DNA from 2 places in the Caloramator sp. E03 genome. Region 2 is predicted to be linked to the other one. Evidence: a T-box and tRNA genes for the amino acid it is inferred to sense, from the RefSeq annotation. Region 2 holds a T-box; the other holds one or more tRNA genes.

Region 1 (8,544 bases), 980 kb from region 2:
GCTCCTTTGGCTAACGCCTCATGCGAAGCATTAGCTTTATGCGGTATTAGCACCAATTTCTTAGTGTTATCCCCCTCCTTGAGGCAGGTTACCCACGTGTTACTCACCCGTCCGCCGCTAAGGTTCAAAAAGCAAGCTTTTATCCCCTCCGCTCGACTTGCATGTGTTAGGCACGCCGCCAGCGTTCGTCCTGAGCCAGGATCAAACTCTTAAGATAAAATCTTATTTCAATGTGGTATCCACATTTCAATCCTGTTTTATTTGAATTACTTCTCGGTACGTTCGCTTATCCACTGTTCAATTTTCAAGGTTCAAACTTGCCTCTCATCAAGGCGCTCAATTATCATATCATGTCATTTCTTCATTGTCAACATATTTTTTATTTCTATTTTTTAGCTTTTAGTTTGCTGCTTCTTAGCGACAGCACTTGTTATTTTAGCATCAGCTTTTTATTATGTCAACAACTTTTTTATTTTTTGTTGCCGCCGCATCGCAGCGACTTTTTATATACTAACACATACCTTTAATAGATTACGATTTTATTATTAACTTATAGAGCAAATTATATTCATAAAACTATTTTTTTCTCTTTAATTCTTTTTTTTATACTTATCGATATACCTGGTAACGTTGATATAATACAATAGGGATTACCCCTAAAAAAAAAAAAACGGCCTAACATATCAAAATGATATGTTAGGCCATCTATCTTGGTGAGCCACCGGGGAATCGAACCCCGGACACCATGATTAAAAGTCATGTGCTCTGCCGACTGAGCTAGTGGCTCAAATGTTTAGCACAACGAAATTAATTATAACATAGGAAATTTTATATGGCAATATTTTTTTTTAAGAATTTATATATGAATATATTTCCAAAATATTTAACATCACATTAACTATATATCAATAAATCTTCTTCTTTTTATTTCTCTAAAATGATTAATGATTAAATAAAATACCCCTCCAAAAGTATCAATCATTACATCCTTAAAGGAAGGACCTCTACCTGCTACAAACATTTGATGAAATTCATCACTACAAGCGTAAAGAAAAGTAAATAATAAAGATAATAGCAAACTCTTTTTACGGTCTAAATCTAAATATAGTGCTTTAAATATAAGATAACAAAAAATAAAATACTCCGTAAAATGTGCCGACTTTCTTATTATAAAATCAGTTTTATTTTTAAATATATAATCTATATTTATATTTAATAATTTTAAAATATGTATTATAAATTTATTATTGTTAGAGGAATCATTTCCATTTTGATTTGAAAACATAAAAATAATCAATGCCCATAAAAATACATAAAGCCATCTCTTATATTTTTTATTCATTTTATATTACCTTCCAAAAATTTTATAGGATTTATTTTAACATACTACATAGAAAGAATAAAGCCTTTAATAGAAAGCTATCAAAGGCTGTATTAATCTTTATTTTATTTTGATTATACCTATAGAATTTAAAAATACAATAATAAGCAATATTGGTGTTACAAATCTTAATATAAATAAATATATATTTATTAATTTATTATTATTTAATGTGCCTTCGTTAGAAAGTTCATTTACAATATTTTCTTTTTTATTAAAGTATCCAACAAATAAAGCTATTAAAAGGCCACCCATTGGAAGTAATATATTTGAAGAAATATAATCAAATAAATCAAAAAATCCTTTTCCTAATATATTAACTTTACCTAATACACTTGCCTTATCTACAGAAAGAGTTGCAAGTATGCCGATTATCGCCATTATCACTGTTGTAGTAATAACAGCTTTTTTTCTATCCATTCCCTTTTCTTCAGTAAAGTAAGCAACAGGAACTTCAACTAATGACATCATAGCAGTTGTTGCAGCTATTGATGTTAAAAAGAAGAAAGCTACAAGAAGTAAATTTCCAAGTGGAATTTTTGAAAAGACAAGTGGTATCGTTATAAATAAAAGCCCTGGACCTGCACCTGGTTTCATTCCAAAGGAAAATACAGCTGGAAATATTGCAATTCCTGCAAGAAGGGATACTATTGTATCAGAGAGAGCAACCTTTGCTGAAGTTGCAATCAAATTGTTATCCTCTGTAAAATAACTCCCATAAGTCATCATAGTTCCCATACCAAGTGAAAGCTTAAAAAATGCAAGACCTAAAGCTGTCAATATTCCTGCTGCTGTTAAACTTGAAAAATCAGGTTTAAAAAGAAATCTAAACCCTTCTGCAGCACCGGGAAGAGTTATTGCTCTTATATCACATACTATAATTAATATAAATAATACCGGCATAAGTGTTTTTGTAATTCTTTCTATTCCTTTTTGAACCCCTGCAATAAGTATTATTGAAACAACTATTAAAACAATCATTTGCCATAAAATTGGAGGTATAGGTCCAAGAATTGTTTTAGTAAACATTGCTCCCGACGCATCAGGATTTATTCCAGCAAAGTCCCCATTTATAGCTCTAAATAAGTATGAATAAACCCACCCAGCAACACAACTATAAAAAAACATTATTAAGAAAGCTGACCCTATACCTGCAAACCCTATAGTTTTCCATCCCTTTGAAGCACCTATTTTATCAAAGGCACCAACAGCATTTTTTCTTGTTTTTCGTCCAATATAAAACTCACATACCATTACTGGAATTCCTACAAAAGCAATGCATACTAAATAAATAATTAAAAATGCAGCCCCTCCATTTGCACCTGTTAAATAAGGAAATTTCCATATATTACCTAAACCTACTGCTGAACCCAGTGTTGCAAAAAAAACAGCAATTCCCGATGAAAATTTTTCTCGTTTTAATGGTGTTTTACTATCATCCATTTTCGTACCCCTTTCTAAGAATATAACGTATAAATTATCAATAATTTATCATAATTAATCAAGTTAATCAATAAAAAACACGATAAATAAATTAATCTTAATATTTTTAAATATTTTTAATAAATTTATTTTTCATTCAAAATCTGTATATAATAAAGCCTTTGCTTTTATACAAAGGCTTTATAATCTCATTACAATTTCTTTAAACTTCTTTCCTCTTTCTTCAAAATTTCTAAACATATCGAAACTTGCACAAGCAGGAGATAATGTTATAATATCTCCACTTTGTGCTAAATTATAAGCTTTCTTTACTGCTTCCTCAAGGGTATCCACTTTCAATATTGGAATATTTATATTTCTCTTTTCCATTTCATCTTCAAAGGCTTTTTCTATTTTCTCCTTTGTTGCACCCATTAAAATTAGTGTTTTTATTTTATCTATTCCTTCTACTGCAAGCTCATCAAAAGGTATTTTTTTATCATAGCCCCCTGCAATAAGTATGACCTTCTTATTAAAAGATTTTAGCCCAGCCACTGTCCTTGTGGGACTTGATGCAATTGAATCATTATAAAACTTAATTCCATCAATTTCTCTAACAAACTCAATTCTATGCTCAACTCCAGTAAAATTAGTTGCAACTTTTCTCATACTATCTAAGGATACAAATCCATACACCGCTGAAAAAGCTGCTAAAAGGTTTTCAATATTATGCATTCCTATGAGTTTAACATCTTTTACATTGCAAATTACATTATTATTGCATATAAGATTTTGTCCATCAAAATATGAAAAAGCATTACTATCTTTCATACTAAAAGTTCTTATGTTGCTTCTTATTTCACCTTTCATAGAATTGGTTATTTCATTATCTTCATTCAATATTACAATATCATTTAACTTTTGATAAAGAAATATGTTTTTCTTTGAATTAATATACTCATCCATTCCCTTATGTATATCTAAATGGTTAGGACTCAAATTGGTAATTACAGAAACATTAGGAGAATAATCAACATCCATTAATTGAAAACTTGAAAGTTCAACTACAACATAATCCTCCATATCAATTTCTTCAATCCTATTTAATAAGGGATTTCCGATATTTCCTCCAAGAAAAACTCTATATCCCTCTTCTTTAAGCATTTCATATATAAGAGTTGTTGTAGTAGTTTTTCCATCACTCCCTGTTACTCCAAATATTTTTGCTGGACAATATTTTAAAAACTCTCTTATTTCTGAGGTAACATAAGCACCTTTTTCTTTAGCAATTTTTAAATATTCATTATCCGGTCTTAAGGAAGGTGTCCTGAATATTATATCAGAATTTAAAACACCTTTTAGATAGTCTTTACCAAGAAAAAATTTTACATTTTTATTTTTAAATTTTTCCTCTAATTCCCCAAAGTCTTCTTTTTTATCACAGGCGATAACCTCAGCTCCATAATTTAAAAGCATTTCTATTAATGGAGCATTACTAACACCTATACCTACAACAGCTACTTTTTTCCCTTTTACACTCTCTTTAAATTCTTTTATATTATAATTCAATTTCATTCTCCTCTCTATTTTTCATTAAAGATTTCAATGCTAATACATCATCATGGTATACCTGTTTTAAAGATCTATTATAAATTATACTGGCAGGATGGTATAGAGGAAAAACAATAAACTTATCAAATTTAATAGCTTTTCCATGATATTTACCTATTGATGCTTTTTTATCATTTAAAACTGCCCTTAAGGGAATATTCCCAAGAGTTACAATAATTTTAGGTTTTATAATTTCAATTTCTTTTTTTAATGTTTCTATAGACATTTCAATTTCAAAACTATTTGGAGGTCTATTTGATTTTCTTTTAGTTTTTTCATTAATCTTAAATGGTCTAATTTTAACCACATTAGTTATATATATTTCATTTCTACTAAGTCCTAAAATATCTAAAAATTCATCAAGATTTTTTCCCGCTTGCCCAACAAAAGGTCTTTGCATCTCTTCCTCCCTTTCCCCAGGTGCCTCACCTATTAACATAATTTTAGCATTAATACTTCCTTCTCCAAATACTACTTTATAATTTTCTCCTAACCTATTTTTAACAAGTTGCATGTATTCTTCTTCTATCTTTTTTAATACTTCCATCTAATTTCCTCCTAAAATCTATTAATAAATGATTTTTCCTATAAAAACATATTTCCTTCCTTTATTTTATTCACTTTTAATTTAATTTTATATATCTATTTTACAATAAGTAAAAATATTAAAAAAGTGAAATAGGTGGTTTGTTTTCCACCTATTTCACTTCTGGTAAGTTTTCTATATTAAAACCTATTCCCTGTATTTTTTCTTTACCTTTTTCATCACAAATTATTTTTACATTTCCCAATTCACCTTTTTTAATCATAAAAACTGCTTGCTCATTATCAATTATAGAACCTGTATTTAGTTCATAACCTATTATGTTCTTTGTACCATCTTTTATTATCTTTTCTACTTTTAAGTCTTTCAAAAAAACACCTACCTTATCTCTGGTAAATTATCTAAATTATTTTCTTCATTACCATCAGGAAGACTTCTTAAATACTTTTCACCTTTTTTTGAAACCCCAACTCTCACATTAGCTATCTGACCATTTTCAGCATAAATTATACCTTCCTCCTTTGATATTATTTTACCATTATCTAATTTATAAGCTACTATTTCTCCTTTATCATCATGTTTTACACCTATCACTTTATACAATATCATCCCTCCTATTTTATTTTTAACTATATTTATCAAAATATACTGCATTAAAAAAACCTTTCACATAATATGAAAGGCATATCACAATTTTTTAAGTTTATCCCTAATATTTTTAAAATCTTCCCATGAATCCTTTTTTTTACTTGGATCCCTTAAAAGAGCTGAAGGATGATATGTTGGGATTATATAAAAATTACCTTTTTGATACCAAACTCCTCTATCTTTAGTTATTCTAATTTCCCTGCTTATTATATACTTTGCTGAGGTTGCACCAAGACAAACTATAATCTTTGGTCTTACAATTGCAACTTGATATCTTAAATATGGTAGGCACTTTATGGCTTCTTCTTCTAAAGGAACTCTATTATTAGGAGGCCTACATTTTACTATGTTTGCAATATAAACATCTTCCCTTTTTAGTTCAATTGCCTCAATCATTCTCGTTAAAAGCTGACCAGCCCTACCTACAAAAGGTCTACCTGTATTATCCTCCTCTTCCCCTGGCCCCTCACCTATAAACATTATTTTTGCATCTATGTTGCCTTCTCCAACAACAACATTTTTTCTTTTACTATGCAAAGAACATCTTCTACATTTATTTATTATCTCTGTTAATTCATTCATATTATACACATTTTCACCTTCTAATAAAGCTTAAACTTTAATATATTTTTTTGGGGTGAAATTATGATAATCCTTACATGTCTTATTGCTATAACTTTTATTATTGTAACAATTATATCACAAAAATATAAGAGATCTGAAGAAGAATGTTTCATAATAAAAATATTTGTGTATTTTATATTATCAGGTATTTTTGTTTATATAAATAACAAAGTTCCTATTCCAATAGGCTTTATAATATCATTGCTTATAATAAATAACCGTAAATCTAATAGAAAATCAAAATATATTTGTATTTTCATTGGATTCATAAGCAGCATTATATGTGTTATGCTATATTACTATTTTTGTTTATAATTATTTATAATTTGTAATAGGATATAATATTATAAAGATTTTGAACTTTATATATTGCAAATATAATTTTAAATATGATATACTTATAGTAGTTAGAAGTTTATTTAGCAAATAAGAGCCCTTTCATATAACATATCCCCATGATTGAACCCTATTAACTGACCTTAGCCAGGTGAACCCCCTGGCTTTTTTTCTGCACTTTATAACATTTATATAAATAAAAAATACCCTAAGAAAATCTTAGAGTATTTTTTATTTGGCAGACACCTACTTTCCCAAGCCGTCTCCAGCTTAGTATCATCGTCGCACCCAGGCTTAACCTTCGTGTTCGGAATGGGAACGGGTGTTACCCCGGATGCCTAACCACCAAATTAAAATGGTGGAGATAAAGAGATTCGAACTCTTGACCCCCTGCTTGCAAGGCAGGTGCTCTCCCAACTGAGCTATACCCCCACGAAAATATATAAAATTGGTGGGCCTTCAGGGATTCGAACCCCGGACCGACCGGTTATGAGCCGGTTGCTCTAGCCAGCTGAGCTAAAGGCCCAATTATCTGGCAGACACCTACTTTTCCAAGCCGTCTCCAGCTTAGTATCATCGGCGCACCCGGGCTTAACCTTCGTGTTCGGAATGGGAACGGGTGTTACCCCGGATGCCTAACCACCAGATTAATTCTTTCAAAACTGCACAGCAAATTATTGATCAAGCCCTCGACCTATTAGTACCAATCAGCTGAACGCCTCACGGCGCTTACACCTTTGGCCTATCAACCTTGTGTTCTTCAAGGGGTCTTACCCTTACGGTGGGAAATCTCATCTTGAGGTGGGCTTCGCGCTTAGATGCCTTCAGCGCTTATCCCTTCCGAACATGGCTACCCAGCTGTGCTCCTGGCGGAACAACTGGTGCACCAGAGGTTCGTCCATCCCGGTCCTCTCGTACTAAGGACAGCTCCTCTCAAATTTCCTACGCCCGCGACGGATAGGGACCGAACTGTCTCACGACGTTCTGAACCCAGCTCGCGTGCCGCTTTAATGGGCGAACAGCCCAACCCTTGGGACCTACTTCAGCCCCAGGATGCGACGAGCCGACATCGAGGTGCCAAACCTCCCCGTCGATGTGGACTCTTGGGGGAGATCAGCCTGTTATCCCCGAGGTAGCTTTTATCCGTTGAGCGATGGCCCTTCCACTCGGTACCACCGGATCACTAAGCCCGACTTTCGTCCCTGCTCGAGATGTCTCTCTCACAGTGAAGCTCCCTTCTGCCTTTGCACTCTCCGCGCGATTTCCAACCGCACTGAGGGAACCTTTGGGCGCCTCCGTTACTCTTTAGGAGGCGACCGCCCCAGTCAAACTGCCCACCTAACAATGTCCCGTGACTTGATTCAAAGCCTCCGGTTAGAGCTTCAGTATCATCAGGGTGGTATCCCAAGGTCGACTCCAGCAAAGCTGACGCCCTGCCTTCTCTGTCTCCCACCTATCCTGTACAGACAATACCGAAACTCAATGCTAAGCTACAGTAAAGCTCTACGGGGTCTTTCCGTCCAATCGCGGGTAACCGGCATCTTCACCGGTACTACAATTTCGCCGAGTCCCTTGTTGAGACAGTGCCCAGGTCATTACGCCATTCGTGCGGGTCGGAACTTACCCGACAAGGAATTTCGCTACCTTAGGACCGTTATAGTTACGGCCGCCGTTTACTGGGGCTTCGGTTCAAAGCTTCGCTTGCGCTAACCTTTCCCCTTAACCTTCCAGCACCGGGCAGGCGTCAGCCCCTATACATCATCTTGCGATTTAGCAGAGACCTGTGTTTTTGCTAAACAGTTGCCTGGGCCTATTCTCTGCGGCTCTATCTCTAGAGCACCCCTTCTCCCGAAGTTACGGGGTCAATTTGCCGAGTTCCTTAACAAGGGTTCTCTCGCTCGTCTTAGGATTCTCTCCTCACCTACCTGTGTCGGTTTGCGGTACGGGCACCACATCCCTCGATAGAGGCTTTTCTTGG
Region 2 (8,544 bases):
AATGTAAATAACTGAGTATTTGTATAAAAGGCACATAAAATGTTAATTTTAATAATAAGAATAATTAAATTGCGAGGTTAATCATGGAGATTTTAGTTACTAAATTAGCTGAAGAGAAAATATTTGAAACTATAAAGCAATATAATGAGAAAAATCAAATTAGAATTTATGTTGATAAAATAACATGTCATGGTGCTAAATTCGGATTAGCAATTGATGATATTAAAAATGATGATGCTGTTCAAAAAGTAGGCAGAATTACATATTTTGCAGATGAAAATGTTATCAAATATTCTGACGGCATTAAAATTGACTATGTAACAGAACCTAAGGAAGGGTTTGTTATTAAATCCATTAGACCTGTAAAATTCAATTGCCATAATTGTTCAGGATGCATATAATTTTTGAGACTTATTACAAATATAACTGGAAAGAATGTTGACAAAAATACTCGGATATGCTATTGTATAAATGTAAATCATACTATTTTACTCTGAAATGAGGGATGTTATGAAGCTGTCTACAAAGGGCAGATATGGTGTTAAAGCTATGTTTGAGGTAGCACTTCACTATGGTGACGAACCAATATCTATAAAAACAATTGCTGAGAGGCAAAATATATCTGAATATTATTTAGAGCAGCTTTTTGGGCCATTAAGAAAAGCAGGACTTATAAAAAGTATAAGAGGAGCACAGGGAGGCTATGTGTTATCAAAATCTCCAAGTGAAATAACTGTTGCAGATATACTTAATGTTCTTGAAGGTCCAATTGAAATTTCAGAATGCATAGATGATGAAGTTACCTGTGCAAGAACAGGCTATTGTGCAACAAGGCTTTTATGGATAAAAATTAGGGACAGTGTTAATAAGGTTATTGAATCGATTACCCTGCAGGATATGATAGATGACTACAATCAGATTAAAAATGGTATAAGGAAGGGAGAATAATTATTATGGACAAAAGGTTTGTTTATATGGACCATGCAGCAACTACTTATGTAAAACCTGAGGTTCTTGATGCGATGATGCCGTATTTTACAGAAAGATTTGGCAATCCGTCTTCTATATATACTTTTTCAAGAAGTTCAAAAAGTGCAATAGAAGAAGCAAGGGAGAAGGTTGCAAAAGCTATTGGTGCAAAGAGCGATGAGATTTACTTTACTGGTGGAGGTTCAGAAGCAGATAATTGGGCTCTAAAAGGAATTGCCTTTGCAAATAAAGATAAAGGGAACCATATTATAACAACAAAGATAGAACACCATGCAATACTTCATGCTTGCGAATTTCTTGAAAAAAATGGTTTTGAAGTTACTTATCTTGATGTTGATGAGCATGGAACAGTAAAGCTTGATGAGCTTGAAAAGGCAATAACTGAAAAAACTATATTAATATCTATAATGTTTGCTAATAATGAAATAGGAACTATTCAGCCTATTGCAGAAATTGGGAAGATAGCAAGGAAGAGAAATGTATATTTCCATACTGATGCTGTTCAAGCAGTTGGAAATGTTAAAATAGACGTTAATGAAATGAATATAGATATGCTATCTCTGGCAGCCCATAAATTCTATGGACCAAAAGGTGTTGGAGCTTTATATATAAGAAAGGGAGTTAAAATAGAGAATTTAATTCATGGTGGAGGGCAGGAAAGAAAAAGAAGAGCAGGTACAGAGAACATTCCTGGAATTGTTGGCCTTGGAAAGGCTATTGAGCTTGCAACAGAAAATATAGATGCTCACAATGAAAAAATAAGAAAAATGAGAGATAGGCTATTAAAAGGAATAATGGAGAAGATACCTTATACAAAGCTTAACGGACATCCTGAAAAAAGGCTGCCGGGGAATATAAACGTTAGCTTTAGATTTATTGAAGGGGAATCCTTGCTCTTGCTTCTTGATCAGAGAGGAATATGTGCTTCAACAGGAAGTGCTTGTTCTTCAGGTTCTCTCGATCCATCTCATGTACTTTTAGCAATAGGACTTCCTCATGAGATAGCTCATGGTTCATTAAGGCTTTCTCTTGGTGATGCAAATAAAGATGAAGATATAGATTATGTACTTAATGTTCTACCTGATATAGTTCAAAGACTAAGAGATATGTCACCACTATATGAAACTTTTAAACATAAGGGGGAAATAATAAATGTATAGTGAAAAGGTTATGGATCATTTTACTAATCCAAGAAATGTAGGGGAAATTGAAAATGCTGATGGAGTTGGAGAAGTTGGAAATCCAACTTGTGGAGATATAATGAAAATATATCTTAAAGTTGAAGATAATATAATTAAGGATGTTAAATTTAAGACCTTTGGGTGTGGGGCTGCAATAGCATCAAGCAGCATGGCAACAGAGCTTATTAAAGGAAAAACTATAGAGGAGGCATGGAATCTTACTAATAAGGCTGTTGCAGAGGCACTTGACGGGCTTCCTGCTGTTAAAATGCACTGCTCTGTACTTGCTGAAGAAGCAATTCACAAGGCAATTAACGATTACAGAATAAAAAATGGTCTTGAACCTTTTAAAGATAAAGAATATCATCATGACCATCATCATGAGTAGGTGAGTAGATGAAGGAAAAAGTTGTTGTAGGTATGAGTGGAGGAGTAGATAGCTCCGTTACAGCATATCTTCTTCAAAAATCAGGCTATGACGTAATCGGAATAACAATGCAGGTTTGGCCTTACAATAAGGAATATGAAGAGAGAGAAGGAGGATGCTGTTCCCTTTCTGCTGTTAATGATGCAAGAAGAGTTGCAGATATGCTTAATATACCATTTTACGTTATGAACTTTAAAGAGGTTTTTGAAAAGAAAGTTATACAATATTTTGTAGACGAGTATATTGCAGGAAGAACTCCAAATCCCTGTATTGCATGTAATAAGCATATTAAATTTGATGAATTTTTAAGAAAAGCCCATGGAATTGGAGCAAAGTATATTGCAACAGGACACTATGCAAAAATTGTAAAGGATGAAAATACTAATAGATACCTTCTTTTAAGATCAAAGGATGCTTTAAAAGATCAGACCTATGTACTTTATAATATGACGCAATACCAACTACAGCATACATTAATGCCTCTTGGAGATTATACAAAGGATAAGGTTAGAGAGATAGCTAAAGAAATAGGTTTATCTGTAGCAAGTAAGCCTGATAGTGAGGAGATCTGCTTTATTCCTGATAACGACTATGGTAAGTTTATAAAGGAGAGAGTGCCAGAAAAAATACATCCAGGAAATTTTGTTGACAGGGAAGGTAATATTCTTGGAAGGCATAAGGGTATTGCAAACTATACTATTGGTCAAAGAAAAGGACTTGGTATAGCATTGGGAAGGCCAGCTTATGTTGTTGATATAATACCTGAAAGAAATGAAGTTGTACTTGGAGAAGAAAAAGAAGTATTTAATAGTAGGCTTTATGCAAAGGATGTAAATCTAATTCCATTTGATAATTTAAAAAAGGAAATGAAGGTTACTGCTAAGATAAGATATAGTGCAAAAGAAACTCCAGCGACAATATATCCTTATAAAGAAGGCATAGTTGTTGAGTTTGATACTCCTGTTAGAGCAATTACTAAAGGACAATCAGTTGTTTTTTATAATGATGATATAGTTGTTGGGGGAGGAGTTATTGACGACATCCTGTAGAAGAAGTAAAGTTATATAATATTCCAAGAAAAGCCCAAAACACAGGGGAAACTGAAACAACACTTATATTAAAAAATGCTTGTATTAGATATCCTATGATGCTACAAAGTAGTGGTATGATTAGGATATTTTTTTTTGTATTTTTAAATGCCTTATATAGTATCGTAAATAAGAAGAATAGATATATAAAAAGTGCAGGAATGCCTAAAGTTACTGCTATTTGAAGATATTCATTATGAGCTTTATCTATTATGATATTTCCAATGTATTTTTTTACATCATTTCTATAATTACTCATAAAAACTAAATCAAAGGTATCAGGTCCGTAACCAATAAAGGGGCTTTTTTGTATTAATTTCAAGGCACGTTTCCATATAAATATTCTTGAAGAGCCAGAATATTCACTTGTAGCATTATTTAAATAAAAAGTTTTTGCATCAATTATAATAGAATCAAATCTTTTTATTAATGCATTGTTCTTATTAAAATTTAAAAATAATGCAATAGCAAATATAAGGAATAAAACTAATAATAAACTTTTAAGACCTTTTTTATATTTTAAAGAAAGGATAGCTAATAATATAAATGAAACACCAAAACCAAGCCATGCACTTCTTGTATTGGTTAATAAAAGTGTTGAATAAAAAAGGGATGAAGTTACAATGTATATAATTTTTTTTGATTTAATAAAGCAATAAATGCTAATAGGAAGTATAAGAACCAAGTAACTTCCAAGAAAATTAGGATTACCAATAGTTGAATATACATATCTTACCCATTTGCTCCTTATTGGATCGACTTTAACTAAATTATATCCAAAGTATTGTAGAATTCCATAGATTGATATAAGTGATGAAGATGTAAAAAGATATATCAAATGATTTTTTGAAAAAGTATAAGAAGATGAAGCTATAAAGAAAATAATAATATAACAAATCAGAGTCAAAAAACCTTCGTATCTATATATTTTCCCGTATAGTGATTGATAAAAGTTAATAGAATAGAAAGTTGATATAGATAAAGTAAATATATAAGCAAAAAGTATATAATAAATTAATTTGTTATCATTAAAATGTTTTTTTAATTTTAGAAGAATAAATGGTATAAATGTAAAAAAACACAAAATATACAGCAGATATGTTTTAGCCTCGTAATAATAATCAAGTCTGTTTGGCGTTATAATTAAGGGAAGTATGCAGATAATACATATAATAAATGCATTATAAATGTTCTTATTCATTTCTTTCACCTCTTATAAAATCTATTAGAATTATATAGCAAAAGAACTCATACTACAACTTAAAAGGATGTGATTAATGTGAAAAAATATCTTGATGTTAGAGGCTGCAGTGTTGTTGATAAAAAAGGAAATATAATTGGAAGAATAGAAGATTTTTTAATTGATATAAATAAATTAAAAATATATTCTTTTATTATTACTACAAAAAATATATTTCCTACCTTTAATTTACTTCTAATTAGAGATGTAGAAAAATACGAAGATGTTATAGTTATTAAAAACGATATTTACAAGTTGAATCAGAGTTTTATAAAAAAGTATAAATATATAATGCTTCAAAATTTTATGGACAAAGAAATAATAGATATTAATGGAAAAAGGCTTGGAGCTTTAAATGATTTGATTTTTGATGAATTTAATGGAGAATTAAAAGCATTAATCTGTAAGAGAGGTTTTTATGAAGATATTTTTGAAGGAAGAAAGATAATAATAATAAATGAGAAAACTGTTTTTGGTAAAGAAAAAATAATTGTTGATGAAGATGATATAGATATAACCAATATCATATCATTTAAGAATTTAGTAAGGTGATAAGTTTATGATAAAAATTGAGGCTAAAAAAATAATTATAACGTTATTTTATCTAACTATAATTTTATTAGCTTATTATTTGATGAGTTTTTTAAAACCAATATTATTTTCTATTTTTATTGCTTATATGCTGAACCCATTAACAGATTATTTAAAATCCAAAGGGATAAGTATAAAAATTGCTGCTTTTTTATCTGTTTTATTTTTCTTAACTCTTTTTTTTATATTAATAATTATTATAGTACCAGGTATAGTAAAAGATATTCTTTCACTTATTCAGAATATAGATGAATATAGAAGAATAGTTGATAGTTTTAAAATAAACATAGGATACAATTCTCTTCCTTCTTATATGAAATCAGTAGTTGATAGTAGTATTATTAAAGTTGAAATGGTTGTAACAAGTTATTTAAGAAAGTTTTTTAATGATATAATAGAATTTTCAATGGAGATACCAACTTTTATATTAATGCCTGTATTTGTTTATTATTTCTTAACGGATAAAGAATACTTAATAAATTTTATAAAATCTTTTATTCCAAGCAGGATAAGAAATAAAGTAATTGAGCTTGGAAGTGAAATAGACAAAGTTATTGGTAGTTTTATAAAAAGCCAGATAATTTTATCAATAATTATATTTTTTTTAACCTTTATAGCTATGGTAATACTTAAAATAAAATATCCTTTAATTATTGCATTCATAAACGGTATAGTAAATATAATACCTTATTTTGGGCCAGTAATAGGATTTTTACCAGCTTTTATATCAGCATCTTCACAGTCATTAAATAAGTCTCTGATAGTTGTAGTTGTTTTTTTTATAATACAGGAGTTTGAAAGTGGTGTTGTAGCACCAAAGCTTATGGGAGAGAGTATAGGATTACATCCAGTTTTTATAATGATAATACTTTTAATTGGTGGAAAGTTTTTTGGAGGATGGGGTCTTGTACTTTCAATTCCAATTGCAGGTATAATAAAAGTAGCTTATAGATATATACTTAGAAGTTTATATTGATTGTTTTAGGAGATGTTTGAATCTATTATAATTTAACCAAGAATTGTATAAGCAAATACAATTGACAAATATGACCATATTATATATAATGATTAGAAGTTAAAGGCTATGAAGGGAAGGAGTACGCTATAATCTTTCTTTAAGAGAGAGGACGGGTGGTGAGAGTCCTTAGAGGATATAGTGGAAGCAGTCCCAAAGCTTCTTTGCTGAATTTAGTAGGCAAAGACGGTTCATCCGTTATAGTTTAAAGTGACCTTTATGGTAATAAGGGTGGTACCACGGAGTAATAAGTCTTCGTCCCTAATTAGGGATGAGGGCTTTTTTAATATTATATATAAGCAAATTAGGAGGGATAACATGAAGTGGATGGGTGTAAATCAAATAAGAGAAAAATATTTATCTTTTTTTGAAGAAAAAGGTCATTTGAGACTTCCAAGCTTTTCGCTAATTCCACAAAATGATAAAAGCCTTCTTCTTATAAATGCAGGTATGGCTCCTTTAAAACCTTATTTTACTGGTCAACAAATACCTCCAAGAAGAAGAGTTACAACATGCCAAAAATGCATTAGAACTGGGGACATTGAGAGAGTAGGAAAAACTGCAAGGCATGCAACTTTTTTTGAAATGCTTGGTAATTTTTCCTTTGGTGATTATTTTAAAGAGAGTGCAATACCATGGGCCTGGGAGTTTGTAACCAATGTTTTAGAGATTCCTAAGGATAAGCTTTATGTAACAATATATCTTGATGATGATGAAGCATACAATATATGGGTAAACAAAACTGATATAGATCCAAAAAGGATATTTAGACTTGGCAAAGAAGATAACTTTTGGGAAATAGGTCAAGGACCATGTGGGCCTTGCTCTGAAATACACTTTGACAGAGGAGAAGGTAAAATAAATACGCTTGAAGAATTTTTAAAGGCTGGAGAAGAAGATAGAGTTATTGAGTTTTGGAATCTTGTTTTTACACAGTTTGATAAAGATGAAAATGGAAACTACAATAGACTTCAAAACCCTAACATAGATACAGGTATGGGGCTTGAAAGAATTGCAACGATAATGCAAGGTGTGAATAGTATATTTGATATAGATACTATGAAAAACATATTAAATGAAGTTTGTAGAATTTCAAACACTACATATAAGAATGATAGCAAAAAAGATGTATCTTTAAGACTTATTACGGATCATATAAGAAGCGTTACTTTTATGGTAAGTGATGGTATACTTCCTTCAAATGAAGGTAGAGGATATGTTTTAAGGAGGCTTTTAAGAAGAGCTGCAAGGCACGGGAAACTTCTTGGAGTAAATAGAACTTTCCTTTGGGAGCTTTGTGATGTTGTAATTGAAAACTCACGGGATGCATATCCACAGCTTGAGGAAAAGAAAGATTATATAAAGAAGGTTATAAAGCTTGAAGAAGAAAGGTTTGACGAAACTATTGATCAAGGAATGATTATACTCAATCAATATATAGATGATCTTAGAAAAGAAGGTAAAGACATATTATCGGGAGCAAATACATTCAAGCTTTATGATACTTATGGTTTTCCACTTGAGTTAACTATTGAAATACTTGATGAACAAGGAATGAAAGTAGACATAGATGGTTTTAATGAAGAGATGAAAATGCAAAGAGAAAGAGCAAGGGCTGCAAGGGAAGAAACAAACTATATGGGAACAGAAATGGATATATATATGACACTTCCTGCAGAAATTACAACTAAATTCTCTGGATATACAGATACAAAATCAGAAGGTAAAGTACTTGTTATAGTTTCAAATGGAGATGTTGTTGATATGGCAAATGAAGGCGATGATGTTTCAGTAATACTTGACAATACATCTTTTTATGCTGAAATGGGAGGTCAAATAGGAGATAGGGGATACTTAATTGGAAACGGATTTAAAGTTGAGGTATTTGATTGTAAAAAAACAGCTAATGATAAAGTAATACATGTTGGAAAGGTAATTGAGGGAAGCATTAAAGTAAATTCAATTGTTAGTACTGTAGTTGATAGGGATAGAAGACTTGATATTGCAAGAAA

What was found. A T-box is a leader RNA that pairs with one kind of tRNA and senses whether it is charged. The one in region 2 lies ahead of alaS (alanine--tRNA ligase), so its partner is inferred to be a tRNA-Ala.
Region 1: it encodes a tRNA-Ala, which carries the amino acid that the T-box ahead of alaS (alanine--tRNA ligase) is inferred to sense. The anticodon was not compared.

The regions. Positions count from the first base shown of each region.
Region 1 covers NZ_CP040093.1:1,530,240-1,538,783, forward strand. The annotation lists rRNA gene FDN13_RS07575 (16S ribosomal RNA) at 1-217, opposite strand, end outside; tRNA gene FDN13_RS07580 (tRNA-Lys) at 712-787, opposite strand; gene FDN13_RS07585 (VanZ family protein) at 899-1,342, opposite strand; gene FDN13_RS07590 (sodium-dependent transporter) at 1,442-2,824, opposite strand; gene murD (UDP-N-acetylmuramoyl-L-alanine--D-glutamate ligase) at 3,005-4,372, opposite strand; gene FDN13_RS07600 (uracil-DNA glycosylase) at 4,362-4,961, opposite strand; gene FDN13_RS07605 (DUF3892 domain-containing protein) at 5,113-5,328, opposite strand; gene FDN13_RS07610 (DUF3892 domain-containing protein) at 5,337-5,552, opposite strand; gene FDN13_RS07615 (uracil-DNA glycosylase) at 5,646-6,197, opposite strand; rRNA gene rrf (5S ribosomal RNA) at 6,800-6,916, opposite strand; tRNA gene FDN13_RS07625 (tRNA-Ala) at 6,923-6,998, opposite strand; tRNA gene FDN13_RS07630 (tRNA-Ile) at 7,016-7,092, opposite strand; rRNA gene rrf (5S ribosomal RNA) at 7,097-7,213, opposite strand; rRNA gene FDN13_RS07640 (23S ribosomal RNA) at 7,244-8,544, opposite strand, start outside.
Region 2 covers NZ_CP040093.1:547,270-555,813, reverse strand. The annotation lists gene FDN13_RS02945 (hypothetical protein) at 84-401, shown strand; gene FDN13_RS02940 (RrF2 family transcriptional regulator) at 511-948, shown strand; gene nifS (cysteine desulfurase NifS) at 954-2,150, shown strand; gene nifU (Fe-S cluster assembly scaffold protein NifU) at 2,143-2,559, shown strand; gene mnmA (tRNA 2-thiouridine(34) synthase MnmA) at 2,568-3,647, shown strand; gene FDN13_RS02920 (O-antigen ligase family protein) at 3,628-4,524, opposite strand; gene FDN13_RS02915 (PRC-barrel domain-containing protein) at 4,966-5,478, shown strand; gene FDN13_RS02910 (AI-2E family transporter) at 5,486-6,493, shown strand; T-box leader at 6,593-6,798, shown strand; gene alaS (alanine--tRNA ligase) at 6,851-8,544, shown strand, end outside.